3 regions of the Flavobacterium sp. EDS genome follow, and region 1 is predicted to be linked to each of the others. Evidence: riboswitches for the same ligand, from Rfam matches in the RefSeq annotation. Region 1 holds a riboswitch; each other region holds the start of a gene.
What was found. Region 1 has a riboswitch for cobalamin ahead of LPB87_RS17135 (TonB-dependent receptor). Riboswitches for the same ligand answer to the same signal wherever they lie in the genome.
Positions count from the first base shown of each region.

Region 1 (10,230 bases):
ATTTTTGTTACAAATGTGTAAGAAATAAAACTAAAGATAGTATTTTTACGTTAGTATTATATTGATACCTACTATATGAAGACAATATTTAGAACCGTAATATTATTATTTTTAGCTGTATTCTGCTTTCAAGCTTGCCAGGATCAAGATGATGTGGCTGCTCCTAGAAATTTACAAGTACAAGATTTTATCTGGAAAGGATTGAATCAGTATTATTTGTGGCAAGGTGATGTTCCTAATTTAGCTGATGACCGTTTTAATAATAATCAAGAAGCATTAAATTCTTTTTTGAAGGGGTATCCAGATCCTGAAACATTATTTAATTCTTTGCGTGTAGATCCATCAATAGATAGGTTTAGCTGGATTGTTGATGATTATACGGTTTTAGAACAAGAACTTCAAGGAACATCAAAAAATAACGGAATAGATTTTAAATTAAGTCCAAAGTCCAAAGGTTCTAATGATTTGATTGGTTTTGTACGTTATATTTTGCCTAACTCTGATGCTGCAAACAAAGGAGTGAAACGTGGAGATTTATTTTATGGTATTAACGGAACTCAAATCACTTATGATAATTATAGAACGCTGCTTGCGCCAGATAGTTATACTATAAATCTAACGGATTATAATGGGACGGCATTTGTTCCAAATGGGAAATCGATTACGCTTACTAAATCAATTTTGGATGAAAATCCAATTTTCATCAATAAAGTGATAGAAAAAGATGGTCATAAAATAGGGTATTTGATGTATAATGGCTTTTATGGAAACTATGATGATCAATTAAACGCGGCATTTGGAGAATTAAAATCAAAAGGTGTTACTGATTTGGTTCTTGATTTGCGATATAATGGGGGAGGTTCTGTACAAACGGCAACCCGATTGGCAAGTATGATTACAGGACAGTTTACTGATGAAGTTTTTTCTAAGCAAAAATGGAATAATAAGCTCAATAAGTATTATGAAACTGAAGATCCGGAATTACTTAATAATAGGTTTGTAGATAGATTTAATGGAGTTGCTTTAAAAAGTTTGAAACTAGCTAAAGTATATATCTTAACTACTAAAAGTACTGCATCGGCAAGTGAATTGGTTATTAATGGGTTAAAACCATACATTGATGTAGTACAAATAGGTGATGTTACTATAGGTAAAAATGTGGGGTCGGTTACTCTTTATGATTCACCTACTTTTGGTAAAATGAATAGAAATCCGAGTCATAAATATGCTATGCAGCCCATTGTTTTAAAAATTGTTAATTCTGTAGGCTTTGGAGAATACACTAACGGATTAACACCTACATATAGTGTAATAGAATCTGTAAATGCGTTAGGCGTTTTAGGAGAGTATACTACTGAACCTTTATTAGGTACTGCAGTTTCAAAAATTATTGGAACAGGTAAAATGATTCTGCCTAAAGATGACAAAGTGTTTGAGTATTTTACCGATTCAAAATCAATAGATGGTATTCGAAATCAAATGTATTTGGATGAAGCTCCAGAAGGGCTCTTGAGAGCGTTACAAGATAGATAATACAAAAAAAGGCTTTCGTTAGAAAGCCTTTTTTGTTGAAAATAAGTAAGATATGAAATTAAGATTTTTAATTTATTATTTGTTAAAATAGAAGCCATTTGGTGATATTCCAACACTGAATTCATTAGATAAAACTCCTGTTAAAGAATAAATATAAACATCTCCAGGGTCTTGAAAATTTACTGCATCAGCAATATATATATTGTTGTTTTTTACTGCAAAGCCATAAAGAGCACTAACTTCTTTTGCTTTAAATATTTCTGTAGTTGGTAACGTTGTTGTGTTTGTTGATGCAGCATAGATATTATTTCCAACAGTATAATACAGTTTGTTGTTTTCAATAGCTAAGAAGCTAGGATGAGTGATGCCAGGAAAATCAATTGTAGATGAAACGGTATTGTTACTCATGTTAATTTTTACTAATTTACCAGTTGTTTCAGGTGAAACGTATGATGGTCGTCCATTACATAAAACATATAAAGTGCCATTATCTTTTACTAATGAACTAGGTACGTCTCCTACTGCAAAGTTTTTTGTAACAGTATTATTACTAGCGTCGATAATAGATAATGAGTTTCCTTGGCCCCAACCACCTTTGTGAGCTACATAAAGTTTGTTGTCATTTTCGATTATTTGCTCAGGACCTTCAACAACAGGAATTGTTGATGTAACTTTATTTGTTGTTAAATCAATGACAGCTACATAATCATCTGAAGGGTCTACTGGGTTACCCCAGTTTGTAATAAATCCTTTTCCATTTGCAAATGCAATATATCTTGGGCTATTTATCTTTGTGTTGATTGTAGCAATACTTTTAAATGTATTTCGGTTAACTACTTCAATTTTATTTCCTCTATTTACAATGATGTAAGCATAATCACCATTAAAACCAATGCTTTGAGGAGCATCTTTAATATTTTTACCTTCATTAACTAAAGAAAAAACATTTTTCCCGAGTTTTAAGTCGTCTGATAAATAGGAAATAGATCCATTTACTTTTTCAAAAACACCTTCTTCGATAATAAATAGTCCTCCTTCGTAATTTCCACGTGGTGCAGGTTCTGGTTCTGGAGTAATGGTATCGTCGTCATTACTACAAGATACAAAAAATGTAGCGCTTACAATGACAGCTAAAAATAGCTTATTAAGTTTTTTCATGGTATTAAAAGTTAAGGTTTATATATATGGTGTAATTTCTTCCAGGCATTTGTCTCCCAATAACTGGTTGGTAATCTTCGTTCCAGATATTCAGTATTTGTAATCCAATTTTGTAACTGTTCTTTTTTCCTAAGTCATAATCAATTCCTAGATTACCAACGTTATAAGGTTTCACTTTGGTAGCAGGATTATTAAAAGGAGTGCTAAATGCTTCTCCGTTGTATAAGTATTGAAAGTAAGAAGAAACTTTTTTCCAATTGTAAGAAACAGATCCAGTTAATTTATGATAAGGGACATATATAAGTTGTTTATAAAATAATTCGCCTTTAATTAATTGCTTGCTTTCTGAAACAGTATAGGCATAGGTTCCGTTAAGTGTGAAATTATGATTTTCTATTTTTGTTCTCCATTCTAAAAGTACTTCAGCACCATAAGCTCTTACTCTGCTTGTGTTTTCTGGAGACCAGTTATCACCACCACCTTGGGATGGTACCCAACGTAATAAATCTTTTATCGAATTGTAATACATAGTTACAGATAATGAGAATTTTTTTGTAAAAAACTCGTTGCCGATTTCTCCCTGATAAGAAGTTTCAGGTTTTAAATCAGGGTTACCACTTCCTTCCCAAAATAAATCGTTGTAAGTAGGCATTCTGAAATTCTTAGAAGCGTTTAATTTTATGCGATAAAAATCTGTAAATTGATACCTTGTTCCTAAAGAAAAAAGAAAAGGATTTCCATAATTATCTGTTAATTCCTGACGAATACTAGCTGTGTAATCCCATTTGTCAGTTACGAAATGCTGTAATAATAAACTAGCTGAACCAACTTGTCTTTTTACATTATTTATACTAGAGCCATATCCTTTATTACGATTATAATCAATGATAGAATTCAGTTTAATCTTGTCATTTACATCAAAAGCTAAATCATATTTTATAATAGAAGTTTCAACTTTTCCATAAGTATAAAAGTCGGAGGTAATACTTGGGAAATATTTATAAGATTCTCCAATATGTGCCACCCTTAATTTAGAAGTAAACCGATTAAATGTATTCTCCCATTCTAAAAGATTACGAGTGTTAAAGTCATTATATTTTGTTTTGGTAGCGTTTGGAGAAGTCAAAGAAAAATGACGTTCTGCATCATAAAACTGACTATATAATTTCAAGGAGTTTTTAGAGTCTATTTTATAACCAAATGTTGTATTCATACTCGTGTTATAGTATGCACCATTAATGTTTTTTTGATCAGTAGTTCCAGGGTATTTAAAATCATTGTCAGAACTATTTCTGGAAATATTAACTTGAATGCTGTATTTGTCGGACGAAACGTTAGCACGATAATTTGTGCTATAAGTATCATAACTGCCTCCACTGAGAAACAAATGGTTAGAAAAATCCTTTTTAAAACGTATGTCATTATTTAAGTGAATACTTCCGCCTATTGCGCCACTTCCATATAATACACTTCCTCCTCCGGCTTTTACAGCAATAGAGTTGAAATCTCTAGTTCCGATTGTATTAAAATCTGCTTGACCTAAAAATTGAGAATTGATGTTTATTCCGTTCCAAATAACTGCAGTTTGGGCGCCTGTCGTTCCTCTAAAAGAAGGTGCAGAAGTCATTCCTAGTCCATTTTCCTTAAAGTAAATAACAGTGTTATAATTTAAAAGAGATGTTAAGGATGCTTGGTTTTTATTAATAATAGAATCATTAAGTAATTGAACCGATTGTGAGTCTGAGTATTTCTTGAGGTTAGTATCTGAAACTATAACTTCTTTTAATTTTGTTATAGAATCATTTTGTGCCAAAATAAATTGGCAAGCTAAGAGTGAAAGACAGATGTATAACTTTTGTAATGTCATAATTTCTAAACTCTTTTTCCCGAGAGTTCGATATTTGTTAACAAAGGCAGGTCTCCTGGCTTACGTCTTGTTGTTTTCCTTCCCGTTTTAAAACAGTGGTTTTGTAGTTAACAACAAGCATTCCTTTCGGAACTAAGTTTACAGTTGCGGGTACAGCTCAAGATTTACGAATGTTGATTTTGATAATTTCAAACTTCAATTACTTGATTCCCTTTTAATGTGTCTAATAAATATGGCACAACCTTAATGTGGCTACAAATATAAAGTTAAAAATGCTTAAAAATCAATTTTGTTTAGACTTTAACCCAGAATGTAAATCGAAGGTTTCGTTTATAGTTTTATATTATAATTTTTATGACCTGTCCAAAATCGACTTTGTTTTGAAAAGCATCTTTTAAAGGAAGTGAATTCAAAAGACATAAAATGCTTCGAATAACTCCAGCATGTGTAATTATAATTGCCTTTGATGGTTTTTTGATAAGTATTTCGTTTTCTATAAAATGAGTTACCCTTTGATGTAAATCAATAAAAGATTCTCCGTTTGGAACTCGAATATTTACGAAATCTTCCATCCACGGATTTAAATCTTCTTGAGCAATTTCATTCCAATTTTTCATTTCCCAATCGCCAAAATTCATTTCCATCAAGCGTTTGTCTTCTTGGTAGTTTGAAATTTTGGTTTCTTTTTGGATATGTTTAGCAAGTAATGCACAACGTTTCAATGGACTAGAATATAAGATTGCATCATCAGGCAATTGCTTTGCGATGTTATCAAAAATCAAATCGTAAGGTTCAGCAATATCTACATCGGTTTGACCGTAACAAATTCCTTTTTCGCAAACAGTTTCGGTATGGCGAACTAAATAAATTTCCATATTGCTATAACACTTAAGTAAAAAATAACTTCGCAAACTTGTTGTGTGGCACCTAGACAATCTCCTGTATAACCATCAATCCATTTTTGGAAATAACGAGCTAAGAAATAACGAGCAAGAAAGACTGGGAGTATGACCAACAGTATTTGGTACTGAAAATAAGAAAGAACTAAAAGAGGTAATAAACCAAAAAAGAAAGAGCCTACAACTTCTTTCCAGCTAAAACTTTTTGCAATAGGTTTACTTTTGCTTGAAGCATCTTCACGAGAATATTCATGAGTAAATACAATGCTTATAGCCGCCAAACGACTAATAGAATGTCCTGCAATAAACAATAATAAAATAGTGAATGTTGATTTCTGGTTTGTAATTGTTTCTGTTGTTACTAGTTCTGAAAGTAATTGAAATTTCAATAAAAATAATAATACAACGCCAATAGCTCCATACGCTCCAATGGCACTATCTTTCATGATAAGTAAGATTTTTTCTTTGGTCCAACCGCCACCAAAACCGTCACAAACATCCGCAAAACCATCCTCATGAAATGCTCCTGTAGTCAAGATTCCAGCAATCATTCCTATAATTACTGCAGCAGATAATGATACTAAAAATGAAGCTCCATAAAAAGCCAGAAAAGAAATCCCTCCAACAATCCAACCTATCAAAGGGAAATAACGACTTGCTTTATTAAGATAATCAGGATTATGGTCGATGTTTTTAGGACAAGGAATCCTTGTGTAAAACATTAATGCAGTAAAAAATATATGGAGTTGTTTTTTCATTTAATGATTTTGTTTATTTGGCTAAAGCCAATATTATTAACCTATTATTAACGAACATCTAAAGATGTTGGCAATTCAATATTTAGATTGTCTATAAAATTTGTTTTTATGTATTGATGCTTTTGTTAGGTTACTTTGGAGTATATTTATTAAAATCATGCTGCTATTAAGTATTTGGCTAAAGCCAATTTGTTTGTCATTTAATAAAACAACATCTAAAGATGTTGGCAATTCAATTTCTAAGATTGTTATTTTATTTTATTGACAATCTTAGAAATTGAATTGCCTCCAGATTTATCTGGAGGATACGAAATTTGTTATGTTATTGGCTTTAGCCAAATCTTTATTTATTATTTGTTTTCTGAAATCCATACTTGAGAATAAACTCATTATATTCTTCCTGAAGTGTTTTTTTAGTATGATGTATTTCTTGATTTTTAATATAGTCTCTTACTCTATCAATAATAGATTCAGAAACAGAAACTGCAAAATACTCATCTTGCCATTCAAATTTTTCTTTAGTTAATTGGTTTTTATTAATCCAAAACGAAGACTCTCCTTTTAGTAATTGTATTGTTTTTTGGATGTTTTGGTCTACGCCTAATGAAATAAGACAGTGACAATGGTCTGAATATCCATTTATAAAATCAATATAAATTCCTTTTTCTTTTGCATTCTCTCTTATATGTTGCCAGACTTTTTGACGCAATTCTGCAGAATCTAAATAGGGAACTCTATTTTTAGTACTCCAAACTAAGTGTATATATACTTTTATGAATGGCATAATTTTTTAAACTCTTATTTATTACTAATCCCAGCATTCTCAAAAGTAGCCATTTCGTTAAGAAAAGCCACTGCCGATTGTAATATTGGTAAAGCAATTGCACAACCAGTTCCTTCGCCTAAGCGTAAATCAAGTTGTAAAACCGATTTGGCCTCAAGGTAATCTAATAATTTTTGATGTCCTTGTTCAGCCGAAGAATGACAGAAAATTGCATTCTTTTTAATGTCAGGATTTATTTTAAAGGCAATTAAAAAAGCTACAGTACAAATAAAACCATCTACAAGAGTGAGCATATTGTTTTTATAAGCGGCTAACATCCCGCCAGCCATCTGCATGATTTCAAAACCACCAAAATAAGCTAGTTGCTCTTTTAATTCGGCTTGACCAGAATAATTTTCGATAGCTTTTTTTAAGATTTCCTGTTTCTCATTTAGTTTAGCATCATCAACTCCAGTTCCTTTTCCCACACATTCCTTAATAGAGAAACCAGTTAAAACACTCATCAAGACAGAAGCTGTAGAGGTATTCCCAATACCCATTTCGCCAAACCCAATACAATTACTTCCTGTTTTTGCAATAGAATCAACAATTTCGGATCCTTTTAAGAAGCATAATTGTAGTTCAGTTTCGCTCATTGCGGGAACATGTAGAAAGGACTGAGTTCCTTTAGCAATTTTAGCATTAATTAAATTGGCATTGGTAGGGAAATCATAATTTACACCAGCATCTACGATAGAAAGTTCAATATTGTTTTGTTTACAAAACACATTAATTGCTGCTCCACCTTCAAGAAAATTACCGACCATTTGTCGGGTAACGTCTTGCGGATACGCGCTTACACCATGATTGGCAATTCCGTGATCTGCGGCAAAAACAACGATATTAGGTTTTATAATCTCAGGATTCAAAGTCTGAAAAACAGTCCCGATTTGGAATGCTAATTTTTCTAAAATACCCAAAGAACCAAGAGGTTTCGTTTTTGAGTCAATTTTATGTTGTAGTGATTCTTTGAAAGAAGCAGTAATTTCAATTTTCGATTGATTTTCTAAATCTAATTTCGGAGCAAAACTCTCATTTATAGTTTTAATTTCGATGCAATCAAAAGTTTCTGATTTCTGTTTCCAGTTCAATTGTTGCAACATCGGTTGATTGTCATAGTTCGTTGCGGGTTTTCCAATGCAAAAATAGCCTAGTGGCTCTATGTTTTCGGGTAAGTCAATTATTTTCTTGAACTGATAATAGTTTAATATAGAAACCCAACCCATGCCGTAACCTTGTTCCGTAAGTGATAACCATATATTTTGTGCAGCACAAACGGAGCTAAATTTTACAGCTTCATTACTACCAACAGTTCCTATAGTAAAGTTGTTCAGTACCGAGCGATCATAAGCAATAATCATCCCAATCGGAGCTTCCTCAATGGCCTCTAGTTTTAAGGATTTATAATGTTCTTTCTGATGCTCATCATCAGTTAATGATTCTGCTTTTTTATTATAATCCAAAAATAAATCTTTGATAGCTTTTTTAACCCCATCAGATTTTATGATGTAGTATTTAGTTGCATCAGTCAAACCTACCGAAGGCGCCCAATGTCCTGCCTGCAACGCTTTTTGGATAACCTCGTCAGGAACTTCATCATTTGTAAAATGGCGTGTATCGCGGCGTGATTTTAAAATATCATCTAAATAACTCATGTTTTTTCTTTTTAAGGTTCAAAGGCGCAAAGGTTCAGAGGGACAAAGCCAAATTATCCTTTTATTTTTACCGGAATTCCAGAAACCATTAATACAACAGTATCGGCATTTTTGGCAAGAAACTGATTCATCCAGCCTTGTAATTCCGTAAATTTTCTTCCTACATGTGTATCAGCATGAAGTCCCATTCCGATTTCGTTAGTTACAATTATCAAGGTTGCATCTGGCTGATTGGCTATTTTCAAAAATTCAGCTTTAGCTTCGTCAAGAGATAATGTAACATCGTTTTTAGTGTCAACAAAAAAGTTCGTTAACCAAAGCGTTACACAATCAATCAAAGCCACTTTACCCGAAAAATCAATTTCGCTCAAGTGTTTTTCTTTTTCAATATTTGTCCAGCGTTCGTCTCGTTCTTGTTGGTGTCTGTCAATTCTATTCTGGAAATCTTCATCCCATTTTCGAGCCGTCGCCACATAAATTGGCGTATTCGTAAGTTCTAAAGCCAGTTCTTGAGCATAACCACTTTTCCCCGAACGTTCCCCACCAGTAATCAAGTAAATCATTTTTATAATTGTTAATTATGAATTGTAAGTTTAAGAAGGACGTTCCCTTCGGTCGGGCTTCCCGATAGCTATCGGGATGCTATATCTTTTATTTTTTAAAGAAAAAAATAAAAGGATGCCGCTACTATTCCTAACGGAACCATTTAATTATTAGTTGTTAATTATTTATAGGGGCAATGTCTACATTTATTTCCGCAACAGCTTCCCCTTTTTAGGTGAAACCATTCCTTAAAAACATAATTTCCATTTTCCAGATAATAATCGATTCCTTCAATTAGCGTATTGTTTTTAGGTAAAACTGAAGCTTTATTATCAATCGCAATTTCGGGAGTAATTGTATTTACAAAATCATCTATTTTTACAGCACAAGCATTTTTAAAACAATTCGGGCAAAGACAATCTACAACTTCCGAAGGTACAAAAATAGGAGGGAAGTCGTTGCACCAACATTTGTTTCCATCGGGAGAATCTCCACAATTAAATGCAGTTCCGCAGCTAGAGCAATTTTTCACTTTAAGACCATTCATACAGCAAAGATACTATTTGTTCAATTTTTTACGTTTAAAAGTAAACAAGAAATTTGGAAATAGCGCTACCTTTGCTACTGTCTACAACCTTTATAAAACAAATAGTAACTACATATGAAGTCATCATTACATAAAGTCGTTTTTCTTTTCTCTTTTTTAGTAGTAATAGGATGCAAGAAAAATGAAAGTACGCCAGAAACAAAAACTGAAATAGGACAAAACAGTATCGAATATGCCTCGGGACTTTCTATTAATAAATTCACAGGTTATTCAGTTGTAAAAGTTTCAAATCCATGGCCAGATGCTGGAAAAGCTTATACTTATGTATTAAAAGAAAAAGACGGAGTTGTACCAGATAGCTTAAAAACTTATACAACTATTCAGGTTCCTTTACAGACAATTGTAGTAACATCAACAACTAATATTCCGTTTTTAGAAATGCTTGAT
Region 1 is NZ_JAJMOZ010000014.1:29,013-39,242, reverse strand. Features, by position in the region: gene LPB87_RS17145 (S41 family peptidase) at 76-1,533, shown strand; gene LPB87_RS17140 (DUF5074 domain-containing protein) at 1,609-2,691, opposite strand; gene LPB87_RS17135 (TonB-dependent receptor) at 2,696-4,558, opposite strand; cobalamin riboswitch at 4,586-4,819, opposite strand; gene cobC (alpha-ribazole phosphatase) at 4,897-5,433, opposite strand; gene LPB87_RS17125 (adenosylcobinamide-GDP ribazoletransferase) at 5,418-6,215, opposite strand; gene tnpA (IS200/IS605 family transposase) at 6,559-6,999, opposite strand; gene cobT (nicotinate-nucleotide--dimethylbenzimidazole phosphoribosyltransferase) at 7,014-8,693, opposite strand; gene cobU (bifunctional adenosylcobinamide kinase/adenosylcobinamide-phosphate guanylyltransferase) at 8,747-9,256, opposite strand; gene LPB87_RS17105 (DUF5522 domain-containing protein) at 9,418-9,783, opposite strand; gene LPB87_RS17100 (ABC transporter substrate-binding protein) at 9,898-10,230, shown strand, end outside.

Region 2 (10,230 bases), on a different contig from region 1:
TATCTCCTTTAGTTTTCAGGCTATTGTCGGCCATCATTTGGAAATAAGTATTTTCTGGGATTGAGAAATAAGCATATACATCATCTAATTGAGATAATGTTGTAAGTAGCGAACCATTTTCAACAAGGCTTCCTTCTTTAAACGGAATACGATCTATTGTGCCATCAAAAGGAGCTCGTATTGTAGTAAAGCTAATTTGTTGATTGATGGATTTTTTTTCTGCGGCAGCATGTGCCACTTTAGCAGTTGCAGCATCGTGTTTAGCCTTAGATAATTCTAATTCTTGGCTTGCAATTACCTTTTTTGTAAAAAGAGTCTGTGCCTGATTTAATTCAACACTAGCAATTCTAAGGTCTGCTAACATACTTTTGTATACTGCATCTGCTTTGATAAGCTGTATTTGTAGCTCTGCATCGCTAATTTTGAAAAGAACTTGCCCTTTGTTTACTTTTTGTCCTTCGCTAACAAAAACTTTATCTAGTATTCCAGGTATACGTACATGGATTTCTACATTGTTTTTAGCGTGTACATCGGCAACAAATCGATTAGAAACGACAGTGTCTTTTAATGTGATTTTATAAACAGGTACCGTTTTTATATTGGCTGTATCATTTTTTGTTTTATCTGCACAAGCGGTTAGAAATAAGAACGATAAACCGTATAAAAAGAAATGTTTTTTACTAATAATCATGATTAATTTTTAAAGTATTATATAAATATGTTTCCTCCAAAGTAATGATATACAAGGAGTTGTAATTGGGTAAATGTTAAAAATAGAAAGGTGTCGTATATTCCAAGAATGGAATACCGTTTTTTAAAGAACTAAGCCTATAGATATATGCTCCCATAAATAATAATGAAATGCATTACTATAAATGAATATTGTATATAAAAATAAGGTGTTCTAGAAATCTAGAAAAGTTGGTATAAGTGCAGGTGATTGTGTCGCTGATCTTTATAAATAGAAGCGATACTATAAATAATATTTTCTTTTAATTCCTTAAAATCAAATAACTTAGAATAGCAATATTTTTTTAAGAGACTAGCTTCTGAATTTGCTGTGCGGATTTTTACCTTCTTTTTGATGATAAAATGTATCTCCGAATCAGTCATGTATAAAGAAGAAGATTCAAGCTGAGGTATATCTGAAGCTAAAAAAATGTCTTGCATTTGACAATTATTTAGATCAGAAGGATATTTATAATATTCTACACTGCCATGAAAAACAAGCAGGGATAATAGAATGGTATAGATAAACTTAATAGGTTTCATAGGTAAATTAGAGAGAAAATCTTTTTTGGTATATAAAATGAATAATTTTATGAGGATAAGTCGCCAAATATAATAATTGAGAATTCAATGTTTATTAAATTTTCTTTAAAATTATATTATTTAAAAGTTACGGATAGTAAATGTTCTTGTTTTTAGTGTTTTAGCTTTTTAAATAATCTAGTTAGTACACATAATTTTGTAGTCTTATTTCACAATAGCAGAACAAATGTTAAGAATAGAGCATTCTCGCGAAGCAAATTACTATCCGTAAAAGGACCGTTGGCAATCCGTATAGATGCCCTGATAACTGTGCCTAAAACTGCGTATTAAATCAATATTTGAGGCGGCCTCAGGATGACACTGCACTAAATTTTAAATCCTTTTATCCCGATAGCTATCTGGAGTGGTTGAAAAAACAGCGATAAAGTTTCTAATTCGCTAAAGTAAAAATAAACTCAAAAGCCCAATTGGTATCAATTGAGCTTTTATTGGTTATAGATTAAAGTGTGTTTTTAACTATATTGATAGTAGTAATTCGTTGATATCAAGTCTGTTCCTATAATCAGTATCTACAAATTTATAAATTATAGATCCGTCAGTTTCTATAACAAATACTGCAGGAACAGGTAATGTGTTTTCATTATTCTGATTAAATTCGTTTAAATTAATTCCTATTGCCTGATAAGTAGGGATGGCAAATTCTTGTAATTTAAAGCTAATTCCTAGTTGTTTGGCCAACGTATTGTTTTCATCAGTTAAAACTTCAAAAGACAACTGATTTTTTTCGGTAAGTACCCTACTGTGATCTTGGCTTTGTGGCGAAACAGCCAGAAGAGTAGCGTTTTTGCCAGCTATTTTTGCTATGTTGTTTTGTAATTCTCTAAGCTCTAAATTGCAATATGGACACCAGCTACCGCGAAAAAAAGCAAGAATCGTTTTTCCCTTCTTAAGAATATCTTTGGAGTGAATGAGTTCTTTTTTTGCATTTAGTAGAGAAAATGGGCTAACGATATCTCCAATTTTGATACTTTTATTTTCAATGTTTTGTGTTTTTAAGTCGTTTATTGATTTTTCGAATACTTTCAATACTTCTTGCGGTATTTGTTGCGACAATTCATTATTAAGCTTTTCGATCTGTTTTTCTAAACTATCCATGTATTTTCTATTTGATTATTTTGTAAAGATTTAAAATATAGTCAGCATGGGCAATAACGCACATTATTGTCTCATAGAGATAAAAAAGTCACTATTCTGTAAATAAAGGGGAGAGCTGATAAAATAAAAAGGGATAGCTTGAAATTAGTACTAAGATGCCAATATATAAAATTGCAATTCGGTTTGGCAGAGTGAGTCGGAGCTAAATTTAGTAGCAAAGGTTTAAAGTAGCAAAAGCACTAAGGAAATGATTGATGAAACTGGAAAATAAATATTCTTAGACTCCGCTTAGGATAACACTGCGACTGAAAACTGCGACAAAATACGCAGTACAAAATCAGGGATTTTTTTGGTAATTTTGCTGAGCATAAAAAGAGGGTAATGTAGGTCAATAAAAATTCTGCATAAAAAAGATTCCAATTAATAAGTTATAGAATACATGAAAATTAAAGGTTATTTATTCGCCATTATTTCGGCAGTTTCCTATGGATTAATTCCATTATTTATTTTACCAATAAAAGCGATTAATTTTCCGATGGATACGGTACTTTTTTACCGATTTTTTGTCTCAAGTCTGTTCTTATTAGCGTATTTGATATATAAAAAGGAATCTTTAAAAGTGAATACAAAAGAACTCTTAATATTACTATTACTGGGTCTTTTCTATGCTCTTTCTGCCGAATTCCTTTTCCTTGGTTATGATTATCTTTCTCCCGGAATTGCTTCGACTATACTTTTTGTTTACCCTGTAATTGTAGCTTTAACAATGTTTTTTTTCTTTAAAGAGCGTATCAATAAGCTTACAATTATATCTTTATTTATAACAATATGTGGCGTTTTTGCGTTGAGCACTAAAGGTTCTGCTTTTAATATCAATTTTATAGGTCTTGTCGTTACCTTAACAAGTGCTTTGTTTTATGCCTTATATATTATAGTGGTTAATAAAGCAAAAATAAAGGCTTCGAGTATAAAAATTACATTTTATTCACTACTTTTTTCCTCCCTTTATTATTTGTGTAAAGTGTTATTATTCAATGAGTCAATGGCACTCCCTGATGTGATGTTTTTTCTGGAAATTGTTGTATTTGCACTTGTAACAACAGTACTTTCTATGTCAACTTTGGTTTATGCCATAAAAACAATAGGTTCAACAGCTACCTCAATTATGGGAGCATTAGAGCCTGTAGTAGCAGTTGCAGTGAGTGTGATTTTATTCAATGAAAATTTAACAATGAGTTTGATTCTTGGGGGATGTCTTATTATTTCGGGCGTAATTATCAATATTGTTTCAGAAGCGGTAGAAAAAGTCAGATCTACTGAAATACAGAAACAGTAAAACTTCTTTATTTTAAGAATATATAGCAAAAAGCCCCTTACTGTTGTAGTAAAGGGCTATTGTTTTTATAGAGCGTACTATTTAATTATTTTTTAATGAATTTTTGCTGATAACTAGCTCTATCTGTTACCACATTAATGATGTAAAATCCTTTTGTTAAATCACTCACATCAATTTGGTTATTATTAATTCTAGTATTGATTTGTCTTCCAGAAATATCGTAAATCATTACATTCAATACTTCGTCTTGAGTTTTAATATTTAGAATATCAGAAACAGGGTTAGGGTAGATCGTAAATGCTATTCTGTCAAACTTATCAGTTCCTAACGTATTTGTTACATTGACTGTAATTGATTTTTCGACTAATTTACCATTAGAATTAAAACTAATTGTTATCGTTACCTCTCCTGGACTTTGAGGTGTTAAAACCAACTCATCTTTTGTATTGATAGTGACAGATACAACAGCAGGATTAGTATTTGACTTAATCGATTTTACAATTGCAGCTGATAAATTATCAGTATCAGAAACAACGGTTTTTAAATCAATTACTGTAGCACTACTTATTGAAACTTGAGATGGTAAAGTAGTATTTACAACTGGCACACTATTATCCGGGAATACAGTTACAGAAGGAAACCAGTAATAATCATTTAAAACTATTGTATTTGTTAACGCTCCAGTGTTATCATAAATATGAACCCAGTTTTTTTGAAAATGTGGTCCGTATCCACTTTCTGTAGTATTTAAAATTAACTTATCAAAAACAGGATCAATGCGTAATGCTGCACCATATGGAATTTGTCTGGGAGATGGTGTTTGCCCCGGAATTGCCCCAAAATTTTCATTAAATGTTTTAGTGGCAACATCAAATCGTACAATCTGCGATCCTGAACTAAAAGAATTTATAGAATTAATCCAGTATAAAGCATTTTGTTGATTGCTATACGTGAAACTTCCTGCATTCCATGCTGCCCAAGTAGTAAAATATTTAGTAGTTGGAATAGGGTAGTCTGTGGTAGCAAAAGAGGTTGCATCAATATTGATTAATTTTTGATTTTGAATTGCCCAAACGCTTCCATCTTTGGCTTGAACAACCGATTGAAATCCACCTACAATAGTATTAATTACAGTATTTGTGGTTGGATCAATTATCAAAATTCCTTTATTCTGTGTTATCGCAAATACATATTGTGAGGTACGAATCATGTTTCCTATTTGTCCAGCACCTGCTGTTCCCGAAATAAGACTTCCTACCTGCATGTTAGCAATATCAAATAGATAAATTCCATTTGATGCTCCTATATACCCTTTGTTTTCATTGACTCCTAAAAATGAACGTCCGTCTCCACCAATAGTTTCAAAGGCTGCAATTTTTTGCATTGTTTTTGCATTAGCAACAACCAATCTTCCAGCATCGGCTGCTTGCTTTGAAACAAAATAAAATTTATCTCCATATATTGTTCCATACTGTGTAGTTACTCCAAATGTTTGATTGTTATTGACAGTACTATAAACGCGATAGCTAACATTGCCGCTATCATCAATAAAGTTTACAGATCCATTAGTGTGTCCAAACCAATCTTCATTTACCATAAAGAATCCTTTTGTAAAATCTGTTGCGAGCACAAAAGGCGTTACGGGATTAAATGTTGAAGCAATAGGAGCTTCTATCATCGATGGATTGTAACTCCAAAGATCCCAAGAACCATTTTCTAAAACACGACTGCTAGCTCCAGTAGTAGAATAGTCAAAATCAGAATCAGCGGGGTTCTTTACCCAATACGACCAATATCCGTTGGTAGCCCATCCTGATTGCCAGTGATCTGTAGCGTCTATAGCTGTAAAATTATCAAAATCATACCCAGATGTATTTACAAGACCATCTACAGGATAATGAGGATAGGTAGTATTTCCATCTTTGTAAAGTCCAATTGTATTTATTCCGTTTAGATCAAAACCCAATCCTCCGATTGCAGTTCCAAGCGTTGGACCAGAATCATATTGTAACGCAAAAAAGCGATGATCAGCTTTTGCAATTGCTTTCACCATATCTACACCAGTTGCAGTGCCATCCCATCTAAAACCCCATACTAAGGCATCCGAATTTTTACCATCATTCCATTGTACAACCAAGGCAGCTTTATTTGCGCCAGTACCTACCCAGTACTTAATCGCATCAAAATCGATAGTACTGGTTGTACTTTTACTTTGTTGAATTTTGGCAGTTGAATTTTGCTTAAGATCATATCGAATTACTCCCTGTACTTTTACTTGTGCATTGACAAGAAATGTAAAAAGTAACAGAATTCTTAAAAAGTAATTTTGTTTCATTTATTTAATTAATTTAAAATTGTATAGTTTGTTTTTTATTTTATGTACAGGTCATAGGCACCAGAAACTTCTGTAGAGACTTCTCCCAACCAACCCGCTTCTTGATTTATTCCAGTATATACTTTAACGAAATCTATCCCAGGAAGTTTTACATATTTTCCATCTTTATCAACAGCCCAAGAGATATCAATATTAGATCCTTCATCATTATTTGGAGCATTATCAGCATATCCAAAGTCAAATGATTTTCCAACCCAATAGTTTCCAGTACCGCTCTGATCGTAAAAATTGTTCTCGATTTTTGTGCCTGTTAAACTATATGAACCCTCAGAGATCCATAGAGGATAATAACTTTGAGCATGAAATGCACTTTGTGTTTTATAGCCAGAATTCCCTAGATTGTCTTGCCATTTAATATATTCTATGTTAGTTTGCCAAAATTCATCTCCAGCAACTGGTGGTTTGTTAGCATCAGGTTTAAAATAGGTAATGGTATAATTCTTTACTGTAGTATTTTTAAAATATTCACTTCCTGCAATCTCATACCATTCGTCTGCATCAGGTTTTCCGTTTTTATTTTTATCATAAGCTACTAGAATAATCCCAGGTTCGCAAGATCCTGAGCGCGCTTCATTGGCTTCACTTCCCCAAAAGGCATTCCCTAAAATTTTAAAATCTCTTCCATCCATATTCGGAATTGTATGATCAAAACCAAATACGACGTAACCTCCAAATCCACCTAGTGAAATCATGCTTGCTTTTGATCCAACAAGGGCTTTTTTGGCTGTATTAATCAGGTTTGCTTCTGTATTTCCGGGTGAATATTCTGGAATTTCGTTAGTAAACTGACCTACTGCAGGACGGAAATCGAATACATTTGAGATGTATTTGCTATAATTCACAGGTTCTTTTGTTACATTGATTGCAGAAGTATATGTATTTACAACTCCATTGGTTTCTACTTTCAAAGTCAAAGGATAGTTCTTTAAATAAGGGCTAATGAAATCCAACTGCGAACTCTGAGAAATTATAGAATCATTAATACTCCATGTAAGTTTTGAATTGCTAGGCAGATTCGGAACAATGTTAAGAACATTAAAGCGGTTCACAGTGTATGATTCAGTGAGTACTTCGGTAGGATTTATAATTTCCTGATTTTCATCTTTATCAGAATCACATGCTATAAAACCTAGCAATAGAATCGATAGAAAAGTCAATTTTAAAATTTTAGAAGGATTTTTTTCCATATTTAATTGTGATTTATTTGAATAAAAAAGCAAATAATTACAACGCTTATGGAAATACAGAGGAATGATGGTAATGCCCACATTTAAGCATACAAAACCAGCATTGTCCTTAGCTTTATTCCACGAAAGCGTCAAACATTATATCATCTGGCAGGTCTTCTGACTTACTCCATTTTTGAAATCCTTCCCATTAAATAACAGTGGATATACTTTTCAAAAACTTCTATGCGGAGCTTACAGCAGCGGGTCTGTTTCGGATTCTCACCGAATTCCCTATTAAGTGCTTTTTATGGCGCACCAGATTTTTGGCAAATGTATAGAAAATATAGATAGAAACAATTTTAAGCAAAATTACCAAACTAGTATTCTCATAGCTTTTGAACGCATTAGATTTAGCTAGGTTAGAATTATTTTAATAAAATGTTTTACAAGTTAGAATAATGTATTTTTTTTGTGAATTTAGATGCTAAAAAACAAAACAAAATCGGTTTGTGTTTGTGTAATCATAAAAATTGACCTGTTACTATTATTTAATTGAATGCATACAAATAAAATACTGAAAAGGACTAATATCGTTTTTATGTTATTAGTTTTGTTTAATTTACACATTTACAATTGCTTACCCTATTGCCGAAATCAAATCCAACAGTTATCATATGTGTACCCGAATTATGACTTTGAAGTTGATTCAGGCTAATATTAAATGAGTAAGCAGCATAAAATTTATTTTGTCTAAATCCGACTAAAGGCGCAATGGAGTTCGGTTTAAACGACTGATCGGCTAATAGTCTGGCGCTTATGCCTGCCCAAATATAATTACTGCCAGTCATTTTCCGAATTTTAAGATTAAGATCAAGACTGGAACGCCCATCACTTTCGTACAATTGATACAAAATAGAAGGTTCATATTCTATAGAAGTAAATCTATTCTTCAAAAGAAAACCAGTATATAAATAGTAATTTCTAATATTTGTTGGCTCTTTTAAAATCGTTGGCTTTATTGACTTATCTAAAATATTTGCTGCATTAAAACTGACGAAAAAATTTTCTAAACGATACAAAAAGCTTAAATCAAAGTTTGAATTATTCACATTATAAGATTGAACACTTGGATCTGATGTGACAATATCTGATGCATCAATATTGAAATTAGTAAATTTATAAGAGAGTCCGAATGAAAGAAACTGATTATTATATTCGGATAAAGTGATATGATGAGCATAAGTTATTTGACCTCCTTTTTGAGAAGTGTTCCTGTTTTTATCATTAAAGAATACAGCTCCAAGTCCTGAGCGATCTCCTATCCTGACATCAAAAGATAGGGACTGCGTTTGTGGAGCATCTTTTACACCTAACCACTGTGTTTCTCCAGTAAAGCGTATTTTATAAAAATCTCCAATTCCGGCATAGGCTCCGGCAATTACATATGGATTATCTGCTAAATATTGACTGGTTGGCGGGAGTTGTAATTCTTGCCCATAAACAGGAAGACTAATTATTATAAAAAGCAATATTATTTTTTTCATCTTTCTTATTTTATCTAAATAAAGTCATTCCACCTATTAATTCTCTCCTGTCTTTGTCATTGTTTGTTTTAATAACATACCAATAATCCCCCATAGGCAAGGGTTTTCCTTGATATGTACCATCCCATCCCATTGTTGTATTTCCTTTAAAACTGGTAATTAATCGTTGGTACCTATCAAATATTAAAACCTCTAAATCGGGATAATCTTCGATTCTTGTTGGATACCAATAGTCATTACTTCCGTTTCCATCGGGAGAGAAAAATTTTGGAAATTCGATTCCGGCATAGTCTAAATAGACAGTTTGAGTAGAGAAGCAACCTTTAATGTCTTTTACATAAATGGTATAGTTTCCAGAATGATCAATCTTAAAGATTGGATCAGATATATAATTATTAGGGGTGTTAATGCTGTATTGATAGGGAGCTTTACCGCCATAACCTGTTATTAAAAATTGATTTACTGCTGTTTCTGAAAAGGTAAAATCAGGATTTTCAATATCTTGTGTAACTAAAACAGTATCGCTTGAAGAGCATCCCAAAGCAATGTTTGTAACCGTTAAAGTATAAATTCCGCTGGAACTTACAACAGGGGTTAATGTGTTGGCTCCACTGACAATAGTTCCGCCAGTCCATAAATAAGTAATATTAGTACTCTCAGAGCTAGTACCATTTAACTTTATTGTTGGTTGAGTACAGCTAATTATACCTGGACTGCCAGCTTCAGCATTAGGAGCAGTTTGCGTGTTTAGTGTTACAGTGGCAGAAGCAGTTAAGGTACACGGAGTTGTCGCATTTACAGTATAGGTATAAATATTCCCAATAGCAGACCAAGTACCACCAGCATTGGGTGTTCCTCCAAGTTGAGCAAACAATTGAGCATGCGTAGGGACAGAATCAGAACACAAAGTCAAAATTCCGTTAGTTCCTGCATTAGGAGCAGTTTGTGTGTTTAGCGTTACAGTAGCTTTGGCGGTTAAGGTACACGGAGCTGTCGCATTTACAGTATAGGTATAAATAGTTCCAATAGTAGACCAAGTACCACCAGTATCGGGTGTTCCTCCAAGTTGAGCAAACAATTGCGCATGAGTAGGGACAGATCCTGAGCACAATGTCAGAACTCCGTTTGTTCCTGCATTAGGAGCAGTTTGTGTGTTTAGTGTTACAGTAGCTTTGGCGGTTAAGGTACACGGAGCTGTCGCATTTACAGTATAGGTATAAATAGTTCCAATAGCAGACCAAGTACCACCAGCATCGGGTGTTCCTCCAAGTTGAGCAAACAATTGCGCATGAGTAGGGACAGATCCTGAGCATAATGTCAGAACTCCGTTAGTTCCTGCATTAGGAGCAGTTTGTGTGT
Region 2 is NZ_JAJMOZ010000024.1:25,464-35,693, forward strand. Features, by position in the region: gene LPB87_RS19940 (efflux RND transporter periplasmic adaptor subunit) at 1-691, opposite strand, end outside; gene LPB87_RS19945 (hypothetical protein) at 913-1,170, opposite strand; gene LPB87_RS19950 (peroxiredoxin-like family protein) at 1,789-2,427, opposite strand; gene LPB87_RS19955 (DMT family transporter) at 2,867-3,763, shown strand; gene LPB87_RS19960 (DUF5074 domain-containing protein) at 3,849-6,098, opposite strand; gene LPB87_RS19965 (cell surface protein) at 6,134-7,345, opposite strand; cobalamin riboswitch at 7,477-7,662, opposite strand; gene LPB87_RS19970 (type IX secretion system membrane protein PorP/SprF) at 7,942-8,871, opposite strand; partial or broken gene LPB87_RS19975 (T9SS type B sorting domain-containing protein) at 8,882-10,230, opposite strand, start outside.
Region 2: linked by a shared signal. The riboswitch ahead of LPB87_RS19965 (cell surface protein) and the one ahead of LPB87_RS17135 (TonB-dependent receptor) in region 1 are both predicted to bind cobalamin.

Region 3 (10,230 bases), on a different contig from region 1:
ATAAGAATTGGCTCTCATTAAAATTTTATCAAATGTTTCTCCATCATTGGCCGCAGGTAAATCATTAATAAACTGCCCAGGTGCCGGTTTAAAATCAAATACTTTGGCAATAAAGGTTTTATAGTCTTTGGCCTCTTTACTTATATGTACTTTTACTTTTTGTGTTTGTGTAGTCCCCTTGTCATTTACAATTACTGATAATTCATAAGTTCCAATTTCTGCCGCTACAAACAAGGCTTCTTTCGCTGTGGTATTTGCTAAAGAATAATTATCTGATGGAGCATTTGTCATACTCCAACTGTATGTTGCATCTGTGCTTGCTATACTATTAATAGTTATTGGTATTATGGTGGCTCTTTGTGCATTATACTCATTGTTTCCAATACTTCCTGTTGGTGGATTGCTGTTATCTGCACCATCGTCTCCACTAGAGCAATTGGTTACCAATGCCGCTGCGAGTATAAGGAATAGCGTCCGGTAATGTTTTAAAGATTTGTTATACATGATTACTGTTTTAGTTTTTGGTTATAAAAGCAATATGGGCAGGTATATTTCCTGCGGTGGTTTTCCATTTTAGTTTTCCCTCTGGAGTAAAGCAATAGATATAGCCTGTTACAACATAATTCTGTGCATCGGTGATGTAAATTTCTTTTGTTTCGGGATTTACCTGAAGTCCGTAAGGAATCATTATTTGTTTATCTGTGCCATCTGTGATTATCTTATCGCTAATTATCTTTTTGGTTTTTGTATCTAATATCCCGTAGGTTACTTTATTACTATTGGTAAGATAGCTCCATGATACGCTATAGAAATAGAGTAAATCATCTACTAAACACATTCCTAAAACAGGAATATCGAGTTGCATTTTTTTCGCATCTGTTTTAGTATCAATTACAAACAGGTTTGATGGTGTAGTGTAATAATCTCCTCTGGAACTCACATAAATATCTCCTCGACTGTCTATTTGCATACTATAAAGGTTGATTCCTACATCTATCTTTTTTATTTCAGTAAAAGTTTCAAGATCTATTACAGATACTGTTCTGTCATAATTAGGAACTCTGTAACCTCCTGAATTGGCAACATATAATTTTCCGTTACTTACTACCATTTGCTCTGGTTGATAGCCCACATTTACTTTGCGTTTAATTTCTAATGAAGTGGTATCGATTTCTGCAACAAAACCTATTTCTGCATTAGGGTCAATGGCTACAGGTCCTGAATAAGAACTTACATAGGCTTTATCTTTATAAAAAGCGACATAACGACAATTAGGAATATCAATTTTTTTGATACGTTTTGCCGACCATTTGTCGATTACTTCAACTTTATTTGAGCAATTGATTACGGCATAAACCTTATTACCATATATTTTTATATCGTTGCCTACATCACCCAATTCTTTTATTACAGTTGGGTTTCTCTCTGAATAAATATCGGTTGTATAGTTTCCGGTTCTGTAATTAAATATGTCGATGCTTGCCCGGTTCATCCCCATATTTCCTTCGTTAAGCAGATAAAAACCTTCTATCTTGCCATCACTTCTTGGTGCTGCAACACTCTTATCTGATGATGGAAAAATGGTTTCTTCTTCTCTACAAGAAGTAAAAGAAAGGGCTATAAATAAACCGAGGATTAATTGTGTAGTTATCTTTTTCATAGCGCAATACTGATTATAAATTTCATTGTACGTCCCGGCATCGGATAATTGTATATCACTTCATACTGTTGATTAAGTACATTGTTTACCTCTATTGTTCCTTTTATCAAATATTTGCTTAAAGCAAAAGACTTTTGTACTGCTAGATCATGAGTGTACCAAGGCTGAATTTCATTGATTTTAATATTGTTTACATTACCGTTATATCGTTTTCCTACATATACAAAACTGTAGTTGAAATTCCATGTTTTGTAATCAGCATTTAATATCCCAGACCCACTATGCCAAGGGGTATAAGGTATTTGATCTCCGTAAGAGGATAATTCCAGTCCAGCAAATTTTGTATAATCCCTGCTTTCTGAATAAGTGTAGGTAAGATTTGTAGCTAAATTTACATTACCAATATGCATTCCTATATTAAGTACCGATTCTATTCCTTTTCCTTTTACTTGTCCCATATTGGTCATCATCCAACGAAATAAATTTCCTGTTGGAGCCGCTACAATTTTATCTTTGGTATTTGTGTAATAACCATCTACCTGAATAGATATTTTATCAAAAAAACTATTCTCAATAGGTAAATTATAAGTGAATCCAATATCATATTGGTTCATATATTCGGGTCTTAAAGTACTTGACCCAATCATGGTGTAGTATAAATCATTAAAAGTGGGCATTCTAAAAATGCGCTTTGCAAATGCTCTTAAATTAAAATCGTAGTCTTTAAAAGGGGTATATCCTATAAATAAGGCAGGAGTAAACTCTTTTTTATCAGGAGCTTTGGCGTTATACCGCACTTCTTCCTGAACGTAAGTACCAACAACACTACCTAATGCTTTAAACTGCCCAAGCCTAAAGGAACTTGCTAAAGAAAATAATGCTGTATAACGTTGCGGAAAAGAAAATTGAGTCTGTATGCCTTTTCTCGTAGCATTAAGTTTATTGTATTGAAAATCTGTCGATAACGAAACATCCCATGTGGGTAATATGTTGTACATATTTACTGCTGAGAAGTATATTTCCTGTTGATAATAACTATCGTCTGATTGTGCTCCTTCGGTTACTGTTTCGCCTAATATGTTAGTAGTATCTCTGGCAACATAATGCGTATAATCATAAGCATATTTTGCCTTAGCCTGAAATTTGTATTTTTTCGAAAAATCTTTTATTAGTGAGGTTTGTGCGAAGAAATTTTTATCGTATTGCCTGAAACCATCAGAAAACTTATTTTCGACAATTGCTCCTGGTGCTCCCCTATCCGAATCGTAATAATATACTTTAGCATCCCAAGATCCATTCTTCATTTTTCCGTAAAGACCTGATTCAAATCGTAGTGCTTCTATATCACTATTATGTCTTGTGGCTGTGGTATCGTAGGCTACGGAACCGTCCTGATTGTTTCTTTTGTATCTAAATTTATATTCACCATTAGATTTTATATATTCAGAACTCACGCTCATACTTACTTTGTCACTTAATTTTTGTTCCCATCTAAAAGACGGGTTGAAATAATTTATAGACATGGTTTTAAATCGAACCAATAGATTTGTTTTTTTTCCATTTTCAAAAACAGGCCGTTTGGTTCTTAAATAAATAGTAGAAGCCGCTGCAAAGTCTTTTGCTGACTGAAAAATTTCGCTTTTTTGACCGTTGTACATGGTAAGAGATTCCATGTCATCTAAGGAGTATTTACCCAAATCAGTGACTCCGTTTTGTGCATTTCCTAGTTGTATGCCGTCATAAAAAACACCTACGTGGTGTGTTCCCATATTACGGACATCCACAGTTTTAAGTCCTCCAAGTCCTCCATAATCTTTAATTTGAGTTCCTGCAAAATAGCGTAGTGCATCTGCAACATTATGACTAGCTAAGTTTTCTAGTAATTTTCCAGAAAGACTTTGCACAGGAATTACTTCTTGATAAGGCTTAGTTTTTAGAATTACTTCTTTTAATTTACGAATACTATCATTAGATGCTTGAGAGTAAAGCAAAAATGGAGTAAATAACGTTAAAACGAATAAAGGGACTTTGTTTTTATTATACATCACTAAATAAATTATAAAAACTTATCGGGGTATAATAATGCAGAAGCATAAGAAAAAAAGCCCATTATAGAATAATAGGGTGAATTTCTTGTTCTTCAACTTTGTTCCTCGAAAGTTTTAAACTATGTGATTTTGGCAGGTCTCCTGACTTATTCTATCCTTAAAACTGCCTTCCCATTTGCTTGAGCAAACAGTGACATTAGTAACGTTTAAAGACTTATATAGAACTTACAGTAGCGGGCCTGTTCAGGATTTACACCTGATTCCCTTTTAACTATTTTAACTTAAATTAAGAAAAAATAGACCAAAATTTTAAGCAAAGATATAACTATACTTCATAAAAAATAATTGTTATTTAATAAAATTATAATTTTTGCAATAAAATCATCAAAAATAATGTCATATATATAATTAGCTAAAACAATAAGCTTCTTGTGTTTCTTAATTCAAATAGTGAATGGATATATGGCATTATAAAGGGATAATATAAAGCAATAATTCCCCCTATTTTGCTGTTAAATTGTTACTAAGAATTGAAGTTATTTTATACTGTAATTAAAGTAAGATATTACACTACTTTGTCATAAAACACACATTACCTGCATCTTTGATTTGGAATTACCTATATTTTTAAGTATTTTTGCACTCTTTTTTTACCCAACAAGACATTATAATGCCAAATACAAACAAAGATTTAATCCGCTTTTTAGAAGCACAAAACCATCTGTATCTTACTGCTCTTTCTGAAATAAAAAAGGGCAAAAAAGAAACCCACTGGATGTGGTTTATCTTCCCTCAAATTGCAGGATTAGGTACTAGCGATACTTCTAAATACTATGCTATTCTAGATTTAAATGAAGCGGCTGAATTTGTCGCGCATCCCATCCTAGGAAAACATCTTATCGAGATTTCTGAGTTAATACTAACTTTTAAAATGAAATCTGCTGAATCAATTCTAGGAGAATTAGAAGCTAGAAAATTGAGATCTTCGATGACGCTTTTTACTTTGGTAGAAAATAGTAATCCTATTTTTCAGGAAGTATTAGATACTTTCTTTTCAGGAGAACAAGACCCGCTTACTTTGTCCATTATTAATTCAATTATAGAGGCGTCTATTGAAACAACTACACTGTTATAAAGCAGTATTACAATAGATTATTTACTCAAAAAAAACACTACGTCGTATTTGCCCACGCAAATCTGTAGTGTTTTTTTAGTTTTATAAATTAGTGTAAAAACTCATCAATAAATTCTTTTTTCTCATTAACATATAAATAATATGAACTGATGCCTTCGTTTTCCTCTTTATGATGAAGTTGTAACTTTATTTCAATACATGGTGTCGGAATAAATTCATGATCAATTAATAGCGAGATTGATTTAGGTACAATCCTGCTAATGTGATCTATATATTCTTGATCAATATTGTAATAATACGTAATTGCTAAACTATAAAAGTCTTCTTTTTTATCTAAAATGTCTTTATAGGAATTCATGTTAAGTATTATTTGGAAAAGGTAAAATATGTATTCAATTAGTATTAAAAGTAGCTACAATTTCTGAAGTTATCAGTTATGTTATGCCATTTATGAAATATATTATGCAGCATATATAAAAAATTACAGAAGGTATTATAAAATAAAAGGCTTTAAGAGGCTTTCTAAATTTATTTTTAAAATAAAACAGAAGTATTTTTATTACCAATATTAAATTTATAATGTAAAGAGGCAAGTGAAAAAAATACGACAAGACAACTTTAGCCCCTCTAATAAATGTTCCGAAACTATTAATTTTATTATTTGTTATAATAATTTCTAAAGCCAAGAGAAATATTAAAATAGTAAATGAAATATAGGAAGCTCTTAGTATTTTATTCTTCATTTAGTTAAATTCAAACTCAAATTGTATACAAATATAGCATTGATTTACAATCCGTACACACAATCAAAATTAAATAAAATAATTCCTGTTCGCTAAAACAGGAATTATCTTTTAAGTCAAAGTTATATTCTCTGGATATAAAACAATACAATCTTCATCCTTACATTTTATCATTATTAAAATAGTTTTCAAATAATACTAACTGATTAGATAATGCTTTACTCCAGTATTCTGTGTCATGTGCTCCTGGAGATTCAATATAAAGATGTTCTATTTTTTCGTTTGTTAGGAGTTTATGAAAATCTCTATTCATAGCTATCATTTGAGCATCCTCAGTTCCACAATCAAATATATAAAACTGATTTGACGATTGCATTTGTTTCGTTTTATCAAATGTTAGATACTGTTTCGATAAACTTACAAACTCACCTAAAACTTTATCTACTTGATAATTATGAAAACTTTCGCCAAATCGAGTGAAATCTAATGCACCACAGGTGCTGCCTACTATCGAAAATGTATTTTGATAGGTAATTCCAATATTGGTTGCACCATATCCACCCATACTCCATCCTAAGATTCCTCTAGATTTTCTATTTTGTGTCGTTGGATAATTAGCATCGATATAATCAACTAATTCTTTTCCAATAAAGGTTTGATATTGAGAAGTTTTATCAACAGGACTATCTACATACCAACTATTAAAATTGCCATTGGGCAATACATAAATAGTTTTATATTTTTGAGATTTGGTTACAAGATCTGGGATATCTTGCTTGTAGGTTCTATCCGGATTGCCGCTATAACCATGGAGTATATAAATGGTTTTGTATTTTTCACCATTTACAAATTTTGGAGTAATAATTACAGTTTCTATTTCCTTGTTCATCTTTTTGCTATATACATTCTTTTGAATGATTTTTTGAGCAGAAATTGATAAAGATAATGCAAGTAATGCAACTGTAGTAAGTAATGTTTTCATTTTTTTAGTTTTTATTTACATGGCAAAAGTCAGGTATATAAAAAGCAAAAATGTTTACATATGTTGAGGAATTAAAAATTTATTTCTTTACGTATACAGTCCAATTAAGTGTTCATATTTCTAATAGTAAATTGTACAAAAGAATTCTGAACTTGGCTATAGAGCAAATTGGGTAATAATGAGGAATTAACTAAATAAAAATTCTAATAGTACACAAACGATTTAATGCTTTGCTTTAGGTCCAAAAGGACAACGCTTTATTAAATAGTTAATTGTAGCATGATAAGCATCAAATCCAGTTCCGAAAGAATTTCTTGATTCTGAATATAAATTTGCTCCTTTATCATTAAAAATATTCAGATTAATTTTAGTTTCATAATTAATCATTGTAGTGGCATTATTAGAGTTATATGCAGAACCAGATGATTTGGTTGTTTCTTTTCTGCCCTCCTTATTTTGGGTTTCTTTGTCGTTGTAACTTGTAACACCACTTCCGTAAGAAGAGGTTCCTTTATTGGTTACATTAGCAATTCCATACACTACATTTTCAACTCCTAGCAATGTAGCCATCTCTTTTGGACTTATGGATTTCAAATTAGCAAGTGAGATATTATTCTTTGCTAAAAGGCTATTTGTTGTAATAGGATCCTGCAATTCCAATCCGTTGGTGTTTTCTTTTATAGAAAGATAACTATCTGCTTGTAATTGCTCCGCCATTGCATTGGCATTTAAAGAAGTATCATTAGATATAAATTCAAAAGGCAATATGGCTATTTTTCCTTTTCTGCCTGTTGATGTAACTCCCGAAGATACAACTTCAGTATTTGTACCTTTATTTATTACTTCTGTTCTGCCACTTGCAAATACAATTTCATTTATTTCAGATTTTTTAAACTCATATTCAAGAGTTTCCCCTTTGTAGGCAAATTTAATAGCATCCTCTTTTACCGAAATAACTTTTCCTTCTCTTTTTTCTCCATTGAGCATGACAACAGTATCAACTTTATCTTGAGCAAATACTGTTATTACATTGCAAAAAAGAATTACAAAAAAGATAATATTCTTTAAAATATTTTTTTTCATTTTTTTTAAAAATTAAAATTTAAGAACTAAACTCAATTTAAAAACATCTTACATAGTTTCTAAGCAACACAATAACCATGTATACAAATGCTTAAAAAATAGTAGCTGTAGATAAATTGATAGCATAAAAATAAATATTTTTTATTTTAAATCCTATATAAAAATTGCTTTAATGACAGACAAATACAGGCTTTATCTATTTATCATCAGAAGTATTTTTTTCTTTTTTATTTAAAATTTAATAGCAATTTTACCAATTGTTTTTCCAGATTCCAGGAGTTGGTGTGCTTTTTTTAAATTATCTGCTGTAAGACCAGATAGCGTTTCATTTAAGGTTGTTTTGAGTGTCCCATTATCTAATAAATCAGCAATTTTATTGAGAATAATATGTTGCTCATGCATGTCTTCAGTTTGAAACATAGAACGCGTATACATTAGTTCCCATGAAAACGAAGCGCTTTTGTTTTTAAGTTTATTTAAAGCTATTGGATCACTGCTGCCAGTAATTGAGGCAATATGCCCTTGAGGTTTAATGAGTTCTACCATAATATCCCAATAAGAATTTGTATCTACAAAATCGAGAATAAAATCAACATATTGGAATCCTAATTCTCTAACCGAAGAAATTAAGTCCTTATGATTAACCACATGATCGGCTCCTTGTTTTTTACACCAATCAATAGTTTCTGGGCGGGAAGCGGTAGCGATAACAGTTAAACCTGCTATTTTTTTAGCTAACTGAATCGCAATAGAACCTACTCCACCAGCCCCACCAATTATTAAGACTGTTTTACCTTTGTCTTTTTCAGGATTAATACGAATGCGGTCAAAAAGTATTTCCCAAGCTGTCAAACCAGTTAACGGTATAACGGCAGCTTCTGTGTTAGTAAGTGTTTTAGGTTTTCTGCCTACAATACGCTCATCTATAATTTGATACTCTGCATTACTACCTTGTTTGGTAATATCTCCAGCATAATATACTTCATCTCCTACTTTAAATAAGTTTACCCTTTCGCCAACAGCTTCAACTACACCTACAGCATCCCAACCAATAATTTTTGGAGATTCTAAAACAGTATTTACAGCACTGTTTTGGCGAATTTTAAAATCGACAGGATTTACAGATATGGCATTAATTTTTACCAATAAATCATTTGCTTCAGGTATTGGTTTAACAGCTTCAAATTCAATAAAACTATCTTGCACTGTTAGTGGTAATGAGGTTTTAAATCCTATTGCTTTCATCTTTTTATAGTATTATTTATTATATTTTTCTTCAGCATTATCAATGGGTGTTTTGGGATCATTTTGAACCATTTTGGCAATGTCATCTTTTCTCATAAATACAACTCCCTTTTTGTTTTTTGCATATTTAATAAAGCTATCCATAGCATTAACCATTGCAGGTGTTCCACCTATTCTGTCATGAAAACTAATAGACATCATTCTTCGTTTAGTTACACCTTCTACATAAAGTTGATCAAACTCCATTTTTAATTGTACGAGGAACTGATCAGGGCTCCAATGTTTCCCTTCTACATTTACAATATCATTATTGCGCAATGTGTATGGCATTACTACAAAATTTTTACCATTTACTTTGGTGATAAATGGTTCATCTCGACTTAAATCATCGATATGATACAAAAAGCCAAGCTCTTGCAATACTTTTAGCGTATTAGGACTTCTACGTAACCAGTTTGCATTATATCCAACTCCCCTTTTACCTGTAATAGCCGCAACGGTATCAATTCCTTTTTTTACAAATGCCAGTTCATCTGCATAATTCATATTCCATTGATTATTCCAGGACATTCCGTGAGCAGCAATTTCATGACCGCCTTCAGCAATAGCTTTAGCGATTTCAGGATATTTTACAGCAGCCTCTCCTACTACGTGCGAAGTAACTTTAATATTGTATTTCTTCCACAGATCTAACATTCTGTATATACCTTCATTTGCTCCATATCGAAACCAACTTTCTGCAGGCAAATCAGGCTGGCCTTTTGGTAATGGGTTTCCTGAAAAAGGACTTTCGGCGCCTTCAGGCTGCCCGCCTGTCTCAAATTGCATAGATACAGAAATCACTAGTTGTGCGCCATTTGGCCAATTTTTAGCATTAGTCTCTTTTTTAACTTGTGCATTAGATAATAAAAATAACATCGTAAAAGTTAATGTTACTATTGTTTTAAAATAAGTTGAAATCATATTTTATAGGTTTAAATTTTAGACAAAGTTAGCACAGTTCAATGCCTGTATCTTTGTAAGAAGTCATTGAATAGTTGTAAATTTAGATTAGATTAAATCACTCGAAATAGGTCAATAAAATAAATGTATTTTTTCTACCCAAACAAGGCAGTCCCGCTGTTCATTCTCTCTAACAATCCCATGCAAAGTGAACATGTAAATAGCGTAATTGCTATTGCCATAAGTCCAAAAATTAATAGCAATTTTCGAACAGACACTCTTGCTAAATTCTGCTCATCATCTTTTGAAATATATTGATAGATGTTTTTAAAATTTTTATAGACTACAATCCCTGTAAGACCAATGGCAAAAAAAATTATTGCTGTTATAAC
Region 3 is NZ_JAJMOZ010000020.1:55,527-65,756, reverse strand. Features, by position in the region: gene LPB87_RS19215 (cell surface protein) at 1-504, opposite strand, end outside; gene LPB87_RS19210 (DUF5074 domain-containing protein) at 515-1,660, opposite strand; gene LPB87_RS19205 (TonB-dependent receptor plug domain-containing protein) at 1,657-3,705, opposite strand; cobalamin riboswitch at 3,822-4,029, opposite strand; gene LPB87_RS19200 (DUF1810 domain-containing protein) at 4,379-4,843, shown strand; gene LPB87_RS19195 (hypothetical protein) at 4,932-5,201, opposite strand; gene LPB87_RS19190 (alpha/beta hydrolase-fold protein) at 5,747-6,568, opposite strand; gene LPB87_RS19185 (hypothetical protein) at 6,791-7,651, opposite strand; gene LPB87_RS19180 (zinc-binding alcohol dehydrogenase family protein) at 7,883-8,896, opposite strand; gene LPB87_RS19175 (polysaccharide deacetylase family protein) at 8,909-9,859, opposite strand; gene LPB87_RS19170 (hypothetical protein) at 9,994-10,230, opposite strand, start outside.
Region 3: linked by a shared signal. The riboswitch ahead of LPB87_RS19205 (TonB-dependent receptor plug domain-containing protein) and the one ahead of LPB87_RS17135 (TonB-dependent receptor) in region 1 are both predicted to bind cobalamin.